DNA from 3 places in the Pseudomonas xanthosomatis genome. Region 2 is predicted to be linked to each of the others. Evidence: predicted binding sites of a transcription regulator. Region 2 holds the regulator's gene; each other region holds the start of a gene.
What was found. Region 2 encodes FliA, which starts transcription of late flagellar genes. Its sites were predicted from a motif close to CTAAAGTTTNNNNNNNNNNNGCCGNTAA; they were not measured.
Positions count from the first base shown of each region.

Region 1: the regulator FliA is predicted to act here: its motif matches at 3,049-3,076, upstream of motA (flagellar motor stator protein MotA).
Region 3: the regulator FliA is predicted to act here: its motif matches at 2,829-2,856, upstream of KSS93_RS09115 (flagellar protein MotY).

Region 1 is NZ_CP077075.1:1,041,012-1,045,701, forward strand. Features, by position in the region: gene asd (archaetidylserine decarboxylase) at 1-611, opposite strand, end outside; gene KSS93_RS04565 (rhodanese-like domain-containing protein) at 621-1,430, opposite strand; gene KSS93_RS04570 (HDOD domain-containing protein) at 1,475-3,010, opposite strand; gene motA (flagellar motor stator protein MotA) at 3,141-3,992, shown strand; gene motB (flagellar motor protein MotB) at 3,996-4,690, shown strand, end outside.
Region 2 is NZ_CP077075.1:4,904,690-4,909,379, reverse strand. Features, by position in the region: gene flhF (flagellar biosynthesis GTPase FlhF) at 1-1,306, shown strand, start outside; gene fleN (flagellar synthesis regulator FleN) at 1,421-2,254, shown strand; gene fliA (RNA polymerase sigma factor FliA) at 2,251-2,991, shown strand; gene KSS93_RS21615 (chemotaxis response regulator CheY) at 3,095-3,469, shown strand; gene KSS93_RS21610 (protein phosphatase CheZ) at 3,488-4,276, shown strand; gene KSS93_RS21605 (chemotaxis protein CheA) at 4,289-4,690, shown strand, end outside.
Region 3 is NZ_CP077075.1:2,034,626-2,039,315, reverse strand. Features, by position in the region: gene KSS93_RS09125 (hypothetical protein) at 1-413, shown strand, start outside; gene KSS93_RS09120 (argininosuccinate synthase) at 469-1,692, opposite strand; gene KSS93_RS09115 (flagellar protein MotY) at 1,821-2,792, opposite strand; gene pyrC (dihydroorotase) at 2,923-3,969, shown strand; gene rnt (ribonuclease T) at 3,966-4,640, shown strand.

The DNA of each region.
Region 1 (4,690 bases), 2.1 Mb from region 2:
ATTGCACCCACCAGCACCACGGCCATCGGCCCGCGCTCGGTGTCGAACAGGCACACCACGCGCTCGTTGCGGGCGAACAGCTCAGGGACGTTCTCGGCGGTAGTCTGGTTGACCGAGAACAGCCGGCCAGGCACGTAGACCATCTCGCGCAGGGTACCGGCCAGCGGCATGTGCACGCGGTGGTAGTCCTTGGGCGACAGGTAGATGGTGGCAAACTCGCCGCCCATGAACGGCGCAGCCAGTGCCGGGTCGCCGCCCAGCAGCTCGAGGGCGCTGAAGCTGTGGCCCTTGGCCTGGAAGATGCGGCCGTGCTCGATCGGGCCGAGCTGGCTGACGGCGCCGTCGGCCGGGCACAGGATGGCCCCCGGGGTTTCGTCCAGCGGGCGTGCGCCAGGCTTGAGGGCGCGGGTGAAGAACGCGTTGAAGTGCTCGTAGGCAGTGAGGTCTTCGACCAGCGCCTCGGCCATGTTTACCTGGTAGCGCTTGGCGAACCAGGCGGTGAAGGCGTTCTTGAACCAGCGTGCGCGGCACTCTGCGACGCAGCCGGCCAGGCGCGACAGCAGGTGGTGCGGCAGCAGGTACTGGCTGATGATGAACAGACGGGATTTCATGCAGGTTCCTTAGACTTCTACAGGCGTGTCCGGGTGGTTGCCCCATTCGCTCCACGAACCGGCGTAGGCCTTGATGCGTGGGTAGCCGAGGGCCTTGGCCACCAGGTAGGTGAAACCGGAGCGGCGGTGGGTCTGGCAGTGGGTGATCACTTCCTTGTCGGGGGTGATGCCCAATTGCCGGAGAACGTCGGCGATGTCTGCGCGTATGCGCAGGTGGTCGTTGAGGTCCATGCCGGCGGTCCACTCGAAGTTGATCGCGCCGGGAATGTGCCCGCCCTTGGCGGCCAGGACCTTCTCGCCGGTGAATTCCTGCGGGCCGCGGGCGTCCCAGATGACTAGGTCGTCGGCGCCCAGGCGGCTTTGCAGGTACTCGCGGGTGGCGGTGGGGGCGCTGCTGAGTTGCAGGCGCACCGGGGTGGTGCCGGGGGCCGGTACGTCGGTGGACAGTTTGTCTGCCGGCCAGGCCTGGATGCCGCCGTTGAGGTAGTGGTAGTGGCGGTGGCCGATGACGTCGAGCAGCCAGATGAAACGCCCGGCCCAGCCGCCGCCTTCGTCGTCATACACAACGTACACCGCGTCATCGCGGTGGCCGAGCTCGCTGAACAGTTTTTCGAGGTCCGCCTGGGCTGGCAGCAGGCCGGGGGCCGGGGGCTGGCCGAGCTGGGTACGCTTGCCTTCGACGAAGCGCGCCCCGGGGATGTGCCCGCTGACATAGCGGTTGGCGCTGCTCAGGTCGACCAGGATCAGCCGGGGCGAGCCCAGGCGCGGCAACAGGTCGGCGGCTTCGATCACCAGGGGCAAGCCGGAAAAGTCAGTCATCCACGGTCTCCGGGGTGGAAAGAGGGGCGATTGTAGCGCAAGGCTCACGCATTGCGACTGGCAAACAGGGCCAGGGCGCGCTCGATGCATTGCGCGGTTTTGCCGAAGGCTTGCACGCTGACATCGGCCAGTGGCTTGCCGCCCTGGTCGGCCACCGCCAGCATCAGCACCTGGCCGCCTACTGCCAGTGAGCGCAGCAGCAGGTGCTCGCCACTGAAGAACGCCCGCAGCGGCGCCGGCAGCAAGGCTGCGAGTTGGGCGTGGTTGTCTGGCGTAACCCGCAACTGCCCGGCCTGGGCCATGAGCTTTTGCAGCAGTTTGTTCTGCTGCACTGGCAGGGCCATGGCGCCTGCTTCGGCGGGCAGGCCGACGGTTTGTTGCACGCGCAGGTAATCGCTGGCCTTGTCCAGGCTCAGCAGCATGACCCGTTGCATGCCGCACGCCTGCAGGGCTTCACGGGCCTGCGCCGACAAGTGCACGGCGTTGCTGAACGGACTGGGCTGGGCCAGCAGCTCCTGGCACGCCGAGCGCCAGTGGGCGAGGTCTTCGCTGCTGGGCGGCGGCGGGGTAAGCATGTCCGGGTGCGGGCGGCGCTGGTCCCAGGGCCAGATCAACGCCTCGGCCGGGTGGAACAGGGCATGGCGGGCATGGTGGCGGGCGCTGGCGGCAGCCTGCTGGTGGACCTGCTGCTGCACATCGTCCAGCGAGGTTTGCAGGTACAGCGCGGTCAGCAATTGCCAGCGCAGCAGGTGCGGGTTGTCCCAGCCCACCTGGGCGGCCAGGGCCAGGCCGTTGGCCAGCAGCACGGTATTAGGTGGCTGGTTGAACCAGCGGCGCAGCGCCGGCTCTTCGTCCAGGCGGTGCTGTTGCTCCAGCGGGTCGGGCTCGCGGGCGATGTTCAGCACCTGGGCCAGTTGCTCGCGCTCCTCGGTCAGCAGGCGGTAGCCCTGGGTGACCCAGCCCGGCAGGCGCCAGTGCTCGGCCACGGCCTGGCACAGCTGCATGATGCGCACGCCGAACAGCTGCTGCTCGACAACGCCTGCGTCCTCGCCCTTGTGGATAACCCGCAGTTCCCAGGCATCCAGCAGCTTGGGGTAGGCCACGGCCATGGCCCACATGGGCGAGAGGAACAGCAGGCTGCCCCAGTGGATCTCCTGCCACAGGCGCGCCAGGCGGCTGGCGAACAGGCCGTTGGCCTGCTGCGTGGCGTGCTGGCTGATCAGCAGGAACTGGCGCAGCACCGGCGGCAGGTTGTCGCTGTGCAGTGAGGGCAGGCGCGCCAGCAGTTGTGAAATGCGTTCAAGGCCCAGGCGGTTGAGGGCGATTTCCAGGCTTTCGGCGGGCTCGGCCTGGCTGGCGTTGGCCGAATGGTTGGCCTCGCGCATGACGCACAGCACCAGCGCAGGGCTGTCCTGCATCAGTTCGGCGATGTCACGCAGCGAGCGGCGGCTGTCGTTGATGGCCTGCACGACGCGGTCGTGGCTCTCTTTGGGCACGGGTATGCGTACGCCGTCGAGCAGTTTGACCCAGGCGTCAAGACTTGACGGGGGCTGACTTGGCACCTTGGTTTCAATTGGCATATTGACATCAGTCCAAACTGGCTTTTCGCTTTGAGTGGCTATAGTCTGGCGCAGTTCTGCCGATAAGTAGAAGAAGAGTTTTAAGGCTCCCGTCCCCGACCCTGACCACGACAGCAAGTGCTCTGAACCTATGGCTAAAATTATCGGCATCATCGTCGTATTCGCGAGCGTGCTCGGCGGCTACGTACTTTCCCACGGCAAGATCGCGGCACTGATTCAGCCGTTCGAAGTGCTGATCATCGGTGGCGCGGCCTTCGGTGCGTTTCTTCAGGCGAACCCTGGTTACATGACCCTGCATGTGGTCAAGAAGTCGCTGAAGATGTTCGGCAGCCGTTTCACCCACACCTTCTATCTGGAGGTGCTGGGCCTGGTGTACGAGATCCTCAACAAGAGCCGCCGCGAAGGCATGATGGCCATCGAGGGCGACATCGAGGACGCCGCTGCCAGCCCGATCTTCGCCAAGTACCCTGCGGTACTGGGCGATGAGCGCATGACCGCATACATCTGCGACTACTTGCGCATCATGTCCACCGGCAACATGGCTCCCCACGAGCTCGAAGGCCTGTTCGACATGGAACTGCTGAGCATGAAGGAAGAGCTCGAGCATCCCTCCCACGCGGTCAACGGCATTGCCGACGGCATGCCCGGCTTCGGTATCGTCGCGGCGGTACTGGGTATCGTGGTGACCATGGCTTCGCTGGGCGAAGGCGACCAGGCCTCCATCGGCCTGCACGTCGGCGCGGCGCTGGTCGGTACCTTCTTCGGTATTCTGGCGGCCTACGGCTTCTTCGGCCCGCTGGCCAAGTGCCTGGAGCACGACGCCAAGGAAGAGATCAACCTGTACGAATCGATCAAGGCCTCGCTGGTGGCTTCGGCCTCGGGCATGCCGCCTTCGCTGGCCGTGGAATTCGGGCGCAAGGTGCTGTATCCGAAGCACCGTCCGAGCTTCGCCGAGCTGGAACAAGCGGTTCGCGGTCGCTGAGTCATGGAGAACAATCAGCCGATAATCATCAAGCGCGTCAAGCGCTTCGGTGGCGGGCACCATGGCGGTGCCTGGAAAATCGCCTTTGCCGACTTCGCCACGGCGATGATGGCGTTCTTCCTCGTGTTGTGGCTGCTGTCCACCGCCACGCCCGAGCAGAAGATCGCCATCGCCGGCTACTTCAAGGACCCGATCGGCTTCTCCGAGAGCGGCACGCCCTACATCATCGACCTGGGTGGCTCGCCGCAGCTGGCACCGGAAAAGACCATCAACCCTGAGACCAAGTCCGAACCGACCCCTGACACCAGCATCCAGCTGGACAAGGACAAGGTCGAGACCATGGCCGAGCAGGTTGAGCGCGAGCGCCTCGAGTTGCTGCTGCAGGAGCTGCAGAACAAGGTCGAGGAAAACCCCGAACTGCAGAAGTTCAAGGACCAGATCCTGTTCGAGATCACCCAGGACGGCCTGCGCATCCAGATCATGGACGCCGAAAACCGGCCGATGTTCGACCTGGGCAGCGCGCGCCTGCAGCCGTACTTTGAAGACATTCTGCTGGCCATGGCCGACACCATCAAGGCGGTGCCGAACAAGATCAGCGTCAGCGGCCACACCGATGCCAAGCCTTATTCGGGCACTGGCGACTTCGGCAACTGGGAGCTTTCGGCCAACCGTGCCAACGCCGCGCGCCGCGCGCTGGT
Region 2 (4,690 bases):
AGTTAAGCGTTTTTTCGCCGCTGATATGCGTCAGGCCATGAAGCTGGTCCGGGATGAGCTCGGCTCCGATGCCGCCATCATCGGCAACCGGCGCATCGCCGGCGGTGTCGAACTGACGGCCGCGCTGGACTACAAGCTGTCCGCCCTGGCCCCGCGCGTACCCAACGCCGAACTCGAGGACGAGCTGCGCAAGACGCAGTCGCGCATCGTCACCGCCCAGGCCGAAATCGACGGCCGCAGCGAGCTGGGCGAGGGCAATCGCCAGCTGTTCGCCGGTTTGTCGCTGACCGCCTCCGAGCCGCTGGTCGAGCCCCATGTCGAAGCCCCGGCGCCTGCCGCTGCGCCTGCACCGGCGGCGGTCGATACCCGCGTGTTCGACGCCATGCGTTCGGAGCTGTCGGGCCTGCGCGAGCTGCTTGAAGTGCAGCTCGGCTCGCTGGCCTGGAGCCAGCTGCAGGGCAACAAGCCGCAACAGGCCAACCTGTGGCGCCGCCTGCAGCGCTTGGGCCTGTCGGGCGGCCTGGCCCGCGAGCTGCTGGAACTGACCGCCGAAATCGAAGAGCCGCGCCAGGCCTGGCGCATGGTGCTGGCGCACCTGGCGCGCATGATCGAAGTGCCGTCGGTCGAACCGATCGAGGAGGGCGGGGTCATCGCCATGGTCGGCCCGGCCGGCATGGGCAAGACCACCACCCTGGCCAAGCTCGCTGCCCGTTACGTGCTCAAGTACGGTGCCAACAACCTGGCACTGGTGAGCATGGACAGCTTCCGTATCGGCGCCCAGGAGCAGCTCAAGACCTTGGGCCGTATCCTCAACGTGCCTGTCACCTACGTCGACCCGGGCGAGTCGCTGGCCCAGGCCCTGGAGCCGCTGCTGCGCAAGCGCGTGGTGCTGATCGATACCGCGGGCCTGCAGGCCAGCGACCCGGCCCTGCGCATGCAGCTGGAAACCCTGGCTGGCCGCGGCATCGCCTCGAAGAACTACCTGGTGCTGGCAACCACCAGCCAGAAGCAGGTGCTGACTGCCGCTTATCACAGCTACAAGCGCTGTGGGCTGGCAGGGTGCATCCTGACCAAACTGGACGAAACGGCCTGCCTCGGCGAAGTGCTGAGCCTGGCCATCAGCCACGAACTGCCGGTGGCCTACCTGACCGATGGCCCGCGCATTCCGGATGACCTGCAATTGCCGCGCAAGCACCAGCTGGTCAGCCGTGCGGTGAGCGTGCAGATGCAGGACGAGCCCAGCGAGGAGGCAATGGCCGACATGTTCGCTGATCTCTACCACAACCCCGGCAAACGGGCGGGTTGAGGGTGAATACTGTGCAAAGTACCTACATCATGGGGTTGCCCGGCCGGTCCATGGCCGCGAGCGTTCAGCCCCTCATGTGGCTTGGGTTCAAGCGAGACAAGGTAAACAACAGACATGGGTAGCATGCATCCCGTACAGGTGATCGCCGTCACCGGTGGCAAAGGTGGCGTCGGCAAGACCAACGTTTCAGTGAACCTGTCCCTGGCGCTGGCTGAACTCGGCCGCCGGGTCATGCTGCTCGACGCCGACCTGGGCCTGGCCAATGTCGACGTGTTGCTCGGTCTCACCCCAAAACGCACCCTGGCCGATGTCATCGAAGGCCGCTGCGAGCTGCGCGACGTGCTGTTGCAGGGCCCGGGCGGTGTACGCATCGTGCCGGCCGCCTCTGGCACCCAGAGCATGGTGCACCTGGCCCCGGCGCAGCACGCCGGGCTCATTCAGGCCTTCAGCGAGATCGGTGACAACCTCGACGTGCTGGTGATCGACACCGCTGCAGGTATCGGTGACTCGGTAGTCAGCTTTGTCCGCGCCGCGCAAGAGGTGCTGCTGGTGGTGTGCGACGAGCCCACCTCGATCACCGACGCCTACGCGCTGATCAAGCTGCTCAACCGCGACTACGGCATGAACCGTTTCCGCGTGCTGGCCAACATGGCCCAGAGCCCGCAGGAAGGGCGCAACCTGTTCGCCAAGTTGACCAAGGTCACGGACCGCTTCCTCGACGTCGCCCTACAATACGTCGGCGCGGTGCCTTACGACGAATGCGTGCGCAAGGCTGTGCAGAAGCAGCGGGCGGTCTACGAGGCCTTCCCTCGGTCCAAGTGTGCGCTGGCCTTCAAGGCCATCGCGCAGAAGGTCGACAGCTGGCCGCTGCCTGCCAACCCGCGCGGGCACCTGGAGTTCTTCGTCGAGCGTCTGGTACAACCCACCAGTGCGGGGCCGGTGCTATGAGTGCGAGCGGTTTCAAGATGTACAGCAAGGCGTCCAAGGACGCCCAGTACGAGCTGGTGGAACGTTACGCGCCGCTGGTCAAGCGCATCGCCTACCACCTGCTGGCGCGCCTGCCGGCCAACGTGCAGGTCGAAGATCTGATCCAGGCCGGCATGATCGGCCTGCTGGAAGTCGCCAACAAGTACGACGCCAGCAAGGGTGCCAGCTTCGAAACCTACGCAGGTATCCGCATCCGCGGCGCCATGCTCGACGAGGTGCGCAAGGGTGATTGGGCACCTCGTTCGGTGCACCGCAACACGCGCATGGTCAGCGACGCAATTCGCGCTGTTGAAGCAAGATCGGGCCGTGACGCTAAAGATCACGAGGTTGCTGCCGAACTCCAATTGAGTCTCGATGATTACTACGGGATTTTGAACGATACCTTGGGCAGCCGCCTGTTCAGTTTCGACGACCTTTTGCAGGACGGCGAACACGAGGGGTTGCACGAGGATGGAGCGAGCGGGCAGCTGGAGCCGTCGCGTGACCTGGAAGACGAGCGCTTCCAGGGTGCGCTGGCCGATGCGATCGCCAACCTGCCGGAGCGTGAACGCCTGGTGCTGGCGCTGTACTACGACGAAGAGCTGAACCTCAAGGAAATCGGTGAGGTCCTGGGGGTCAGCGAATCGCGGGTCAGCCAGCTGCACAGCCAGTGCGCCGCGCGTCTGCGCAGCCGCCTTGGGGAATGGCGGGCGCGTTGAACCCCGGTTCGATGCAGTCGTTTTTTGTAGTGCCGAATTGATTGAGCGCGCGCTCGGCGCCGAGCGCGTTAAAGACTGCTTGGAGGTCTAATTGAACAAAGACATGAAAATCCTCATCGTTGACGACTTTTCGACGATGCGGCGGATCATCAAGAACCTGTTGCGTGACCTGGGGTTCACCAACGTCAAGGAAGCTGATGACGGCAACACGGCACTGCCGATGCTCAACAGCGAGAACTTCGATTTCCTGGTAACCGACTGGAACATGCCCGGCATGACCGGTATCGACCTGCTGCGCGCCGTGCGTGCAGATGAGCGCCTCAAGCACCTGCCGGTGCTGATGGTCACCGCCGAAGCCAAGCGCGAGCAGATCATCGAAGCCGCCCAGGCCGGCGTCAACGGTTACGTGGTCAAGCCATTCACCGCCCAGGCGCTCAAAGAAAAGATCGAGAAGATCTTCGAACGCGTCAACGGCTGAGTCACGTCAGGGGGCGCAATGGAGTCAACCAACAACTCTCTGGGTGAGTTCGAAACTACCCTGAAGAAGCATGCCCAGGAACTGGTCGAAAGCCTCGAGCGCGGCCGGTTCGGTGATGCGGTGCAACTGATCCACCAACTGAACCAGACCCGCGACCGCGGGCTGTATCAGGAAGTCGGCAAGCTCACCCGCGAACTGCACAGTGCAATCGTCAACTTCCAGATCGACCCGGCCATGCCGCAGGCCGAGGAAGTGTCGCAGATCACCGATGCCACCGAGCGCCTCTCCTACGTGGTTCGCCTCACCGAAGGTGCGGCCAACCGCACCATGGATCTGGCGGAGGCGTGCACCCCGGTGCTCAACGACCTCGCCGCCGAGGCCCAGAGCCTGTCCGCCGACTGGCAGCGCTTCATGCGCCGCGAGGTGGCAGCGCCTGAATTCCGTGAGCTGGTCAAGCGGGTCGACAGTTTCCTGACGCAAAGCGCCGAAGGTAACCAGAAAGTCTCCAGCCACCTCAACGATATCGTCCTGGCCCAGGATTATCAGGATCTCACCGGCCAGGTGATCAAACGGGTGACCGCCTTGGTCACCGAAGTCGAAAGCAATCTGCTCAAGCTCGTGCTGATGGCCAGCCAGGTCGACCGCTTTGCCGGTATCGAACATGACCACCAGCAGCTGCGTGCTGAAAAAGATCAAGAAAAACATCCGACTCGGGGTGAAGGTCCGCAGATTCATGCCGATAAGCGTGAAGACGTCGTGTCCAGTCAGGACGATGTCGACGATCTGCTGTCCAGCCTGGGTTTTTAAGGAGCACGTTTAATGAGCTTCGGCGCCGATGAAGAAATCCTCCAGGATTTCCTGGTAGAAGCCGGCGAAATCCTCGAGCAACTGTCCGAGCAACTGGTCGAGCTGGAAAGCCGGCCTGACGATGCGGACCTGCTCAATGCGATTTTCCGCGGTTTCCACACTGTAAAAGGGGGCGCCGGCTTCCTCCAGCTCAACGAGCTGGTGGAGTGCTGCCACATCGCCGAGAACGTGTTCGACATCCTGCGCAAAGGTGAGCGCCGGGTCGACGCGGAACTGATGGATGTGGTGCTCGAGGCACTCGACACGGTCAACAGCATGTTTGGCCAGGTGCGCGAGCGCAGCGACATCACCCCAGCCACCCCGGAGCTGCTGGCCGCGCTGTCGCGCCTGGCCGAGCCCGGCGGTGCCGAGGCG
Region 3 (4,690 bases), 2.9 Mb from region 2:
CATCGCTGCCGTTTCTCAACGATTCCAGCCAGTCGATCTACACATGGTTCCTGGTCGGGTTCCCGTTTTTCCTGACGGTGTTGTTCTTCCTCACCCTCAACTTCAACGCCAACTCACTGTTTGCCCCAGAAAAGGCCGACCTCGCACCGGAACAGGCATCGTTGTTCAACCCACCACCGGCGCCGGCCACCAACCGGGGGCAGTCGCCAGCGGCAAACAGCGGCCCGATCATAATCGCCTTGTCCGGGCCGCAGAGCCGCACCACCATCGAACAGCACATGTGCAGCGCGCTCAATCCGCCCTACTCGGCGGTTCGCAACTGGGTTCTCTATGACCTCGACCAACGTACCTGCATCAAGCTGTCGGTCGGGCCGATGCAGGACAACGCGCATGGGCCCTTCATGAATTCTTGAGGCACAGAAACAAAAAACCCGGCCATGGCCGGGTTTTTTGTCGCTAACGCTCGACTTACAGCATCGAACGGCCTTTGTTGGCCGCAATGCGCATGCGCAGTGCGTTGAGCTTGATGAAGCCAGCGGCGTCGGCCTGGTTGTAGGCGCCGCCATCTTCTTCGAAGGTCGCGATGTTGGCGTCGAACAGGGTGTCGTCCGACTGACGGCCAACCACGCTGACGCTGCCCTTGTACAGCTTCAGGCGTACCACACCGTTCACGTTGGCCTGCGAAGCGTCGATCATCTGTTGCAGCATCAGACGCTCCGGGCTCCACCAGTAGCCGGTGTAGATCAGGCTGGCGTACTTGGGCATCAGCTCGTCTTTCAGGTGAGCGACTTCGCGGTCCAGTGTGATCGACTCGATGGCACGGTGCGCCTTGAGCATGATGGTGCCGCCAGGCGTTTGGTAGCAGCCGCGGGACTTCATGCCGACGTAGCGGTTTTCAACGATGTCCAGACGGCCGATGCCGTTGGCACCGCCGACCCGGTTCAGTTCGGCCAGCACGGTGGCCGGGGACTTCTCGACGCCGTCGATGGCGACGATGTCACCGTTGCGGTAGGTCAGCTCGATGTAGGTCGCCTGGTCTGGCGCAGCTTCCGGAGAAACGCCCCAGCTTGGCAGCCACATGTCGTCTTCGGCCTCGGCCCACGGGTCCTCCAGCACGCCACCCTCGTAGGAGATGTGCAGCAGGTTGGCGTCCATCGAGTACGGCGACTTCTTCTTGCCGCTGTTTTCGATCTTGATGCCGTGCTTCTCGGCGTAGCCCATCAGCTTCTCGCGGGACAGCAGGTCCCACTCACGCCATGGTGCGATGACCTTGACGCCTGGCTTGAGCGCGTAGGCACCCAGCTCGAAGCGTACCTGGTCGTTACCCTTGCCGGTAGCGCCGTGGGAAATGGCGTCGGCGCCGGTTTCGTTGGCGATTTCGATCAGGCGCTTGGCGATCAGCGGGCGGGCGATGGAAGTACCCAGCAGGTACTCGCCTTCGTAGACGGTGTTGGCACGGAACATCGGGAACACGAAGTCGCGCACGAACTCTTCGCGCAGGTCGTCGATGTAGATTTCTTTAATGCCCAGCGCCTCGGCTTTGGCGCGGGCCGGCTCGACCTCTTCGCCCTGGCCCAGGTCAGCGGTGAAGGTCACCACTTCGCAGTTGTAGGTGTCCTGCAGCCACTTGAGAATCACCGAAGTATCAAGGCCGCCGGAATACGCCAGTACGACCTTTTTTACGTCCGCCATGCCATCACTCCACGGGGTTGTACGGAAAGCCTTCGATTCTAACGGCCTTGCCGCAAAATTTACAGTGGGGCGACAGCTTGTGATGACAAAGCGACAGGAACTGTCGCCAGCGCGACCAACGGTCGCGCTCAGGCCTTCTTCGCAGGGGCTGGCTGCGCGGCAGGCACAACTGGTGCCGCAGCCGGGCTGGCTGGGGCTGCAGCCGGAGCTGGCGGCGCAACCGGTGCTTCTACCGGTTTTTCGACGGGCGTGACGCGGTCGAGCTGGATGTTCACCCGGCGGTTGCGGGCGCGGTTGGCCGCGCTGTTGTTCTTCACCAGCGGGTAGCGCTCGCCATGGAAGCGCACGGTGATCTGCTCTTCCGGCACGCCATGGGCCTTGAGGTATTCAGCCACCGCCAGGGCCCGGCGCCGCGAGTTGTCGCGGTTGGTCAGGCGGTTGCCGCTGTTGTCGGAGTGGCCGTCGAGCTCGATGTGGTTGACCGACGGGTCGGCCCGCAGGTAGTCGAGGATCACGTCCAGGCGCGCCCGCGCCGAGCTGTCCAGCTCCAGGCCCGTGCCCGGGAAGCCGATCTGGGTCTGACGGATCTGGTCGTAGTTCATCGGCAGCAGCTTGGCCGCACACACTTGATAGTCGCTGTAGGCCTTGGCGAAGCTGACCGGCAGCACGCGCACCTCCATGGGCCGCCCGCCTTCACCGGTGTAGTTGCGCACCACCGTGCTGCGCCCGTCCAGCAGCCCGTTGATCAGGCGGCTGGCCTGGCCCTGGCTTGAGGTGAACAGCACCCCGGTACGGGCCATGCGTACCGCGCCCAAGTTGATGTCACCACGCCCCGGCTGCCAAGGCGCCGCTGCGGCCAGCAGGGTGGCGGAACCTGCGCCCAGCACGTTGCTGTCCGAACGCAGCTGGAAGGTCGGCTGCTCGCCGGCGCGGCGCACGAATTCGCCACTGCCGAAACCTTCGATCGGCTGGCTCAGACGGCACTCGAACTGGTCCCCCTCGACCTTCCAGGCGACGCTCTCGACGCGGGTCTGGAATGTCATTGCCCCGGCCGGAAGGCTGGCAACGAGAGTGAACAGGGCTAGATAACGCTGGCGCACAGGCGGCTCCACAAATTCTGACGGCTTACTCCAAGGCTATCGGACGCCCCGCAGAAAACTTGATAGCCGTGCTCGGGCCGGGGTTTTCCGGTAGCATTGGCGCCTGAGTTCGACCCGCCTGGAATCCCCAATGTCCGATCGCCTGACCCTCCTGCGTCCCGACGACTGGCACATCCATCTGCGCGATGGTGCCGTCCTGCCCCATACCGTTGCTGATGTGGCCCGCACCTTCGGCCGTGCCATCATCATGCCCAACCTGGTCCCGCCGGTACGCAATGCCGTCGAAGCCGATGCCTACCGCCAGCGCATCCTCGCTGCCCGCCCGGCCGGCAGCCGCTTCGAGCCGCTGATGGTGCTGTACCTCACCGACCGCACCAGCCCCGAGGACGTTCGCGCAGCCAAGGCCAGCGGCTTCGTGTACGCCGCCAAGCTGTACCCGGCCGGCGCTACCACCAACTCCGATTCCGGCGTTACCAGCATCGACAACATCTTCCCGGCCATCGAAGCGCTGGCCGAAACCGGCATGCCGCTGCTGGTGCACGGTGAAGTGACGCGCAGCGAGATCGACGTGTTCGACCGCGAGAAGCGCTTCATCGACGAGCACATGCGCCGCCTGGTCGAACGCTTCCCAACGCTCAAAGTGGTGTTCGAGCACATCACCACCAGCGATGCCGCGCAGTTCGTCGCCGAGGCGCCGGCCAACGTCGGCGCCACCATCACTGCCCAGCATCTGCTGTACAACCGCAACCACATGCTGGTCGGTGGTATTCGCCCGCACTTCTATTGCCTGCCGATCCTCAAGCGCAACACCCACCAGGTGGCGCTGCTGGACGCGGCCACCAGCGGCAGCCCGAAGTTCTTCCTCGGCACCGACTCGGCACCCCACGCCCAGCACGCCAAAGAAAACGCCTGCGGCTGTGCCGGCTGCTACACCGCCTACGCCGCCATCGAGCTGTATGCCGAGGCGTTCGAGCAGCGCAACGCGCTGGACAAGCTCGAAGGTTTTGCCAGCAAGCACGGCCCGGACTTCTACGGCCTGCCACGCAACACCGACACCATCACCCTGGTGCGTGACGAGTGGACCGCCCCTACCAGCCTGCCGTTCGGCGACAACACCGTGATCCCGCTGCGTGCCGGTGAAAAACTGCACTGGCGCCTGCTGGAGGACAACGCGTGAGCGAAGACCTCTACGACGACGAACAGGACGGCCAGGCCAGCAGCGGCTCGCGCCACCCCATGGCCGAGCGCTTTCGCGGCTACCTGCCGGTAGTGGTGGATGTCGAGACCGGCGGCTTCAACAGCGCCACCGACGCCCTGCTGGAAATCGCCGCGGTGACCATCGGCATGGACGAAAAGGGCTTCCTGTTCCCCGAGCACACCTACTTCTACCGGGTCGAACCGTTCGAAGGGGCCAACATCGAACAGGCTGCGCTGGAGTTCACCGGCATCAAGCTGGACCACCCGCTGCGCATGGCAGTCAGCGAAGAGAGCGCGCTGACCGACATCTTCCGTGGCGTGCGCAAGGCGCTGAAGGCCAACGGCTGCAAGCGGGCGATCCTGGTTGGCCACAACAGCAGCTTCGACCTGGGCTTTCTCAACGCCGCGGTGGCGCGCAACGACATCAAGCGCAACCCGTTCCACCCGTTCTCCAGCTTCGACACCGCGACGCTGGCCGGCCTTGCCTACGGCCAGACCGTACTGGCGCGAGCATGCCAGAGCGCCGACATCGACTTCGACGGGCGTGAGGCGCATTCGGCGCGTTACGATACCGAGAAGACCGCCGAGCTGTTCTGCGGCATCGTCAATCGCTGGAAAGAAATGGGCGGCTGGCGCGACTTCAACGATTGAAGGCAGTTGCAAGCTGCAAGCTATAGGCCGCAAGAGAGCGCAGACCGCGT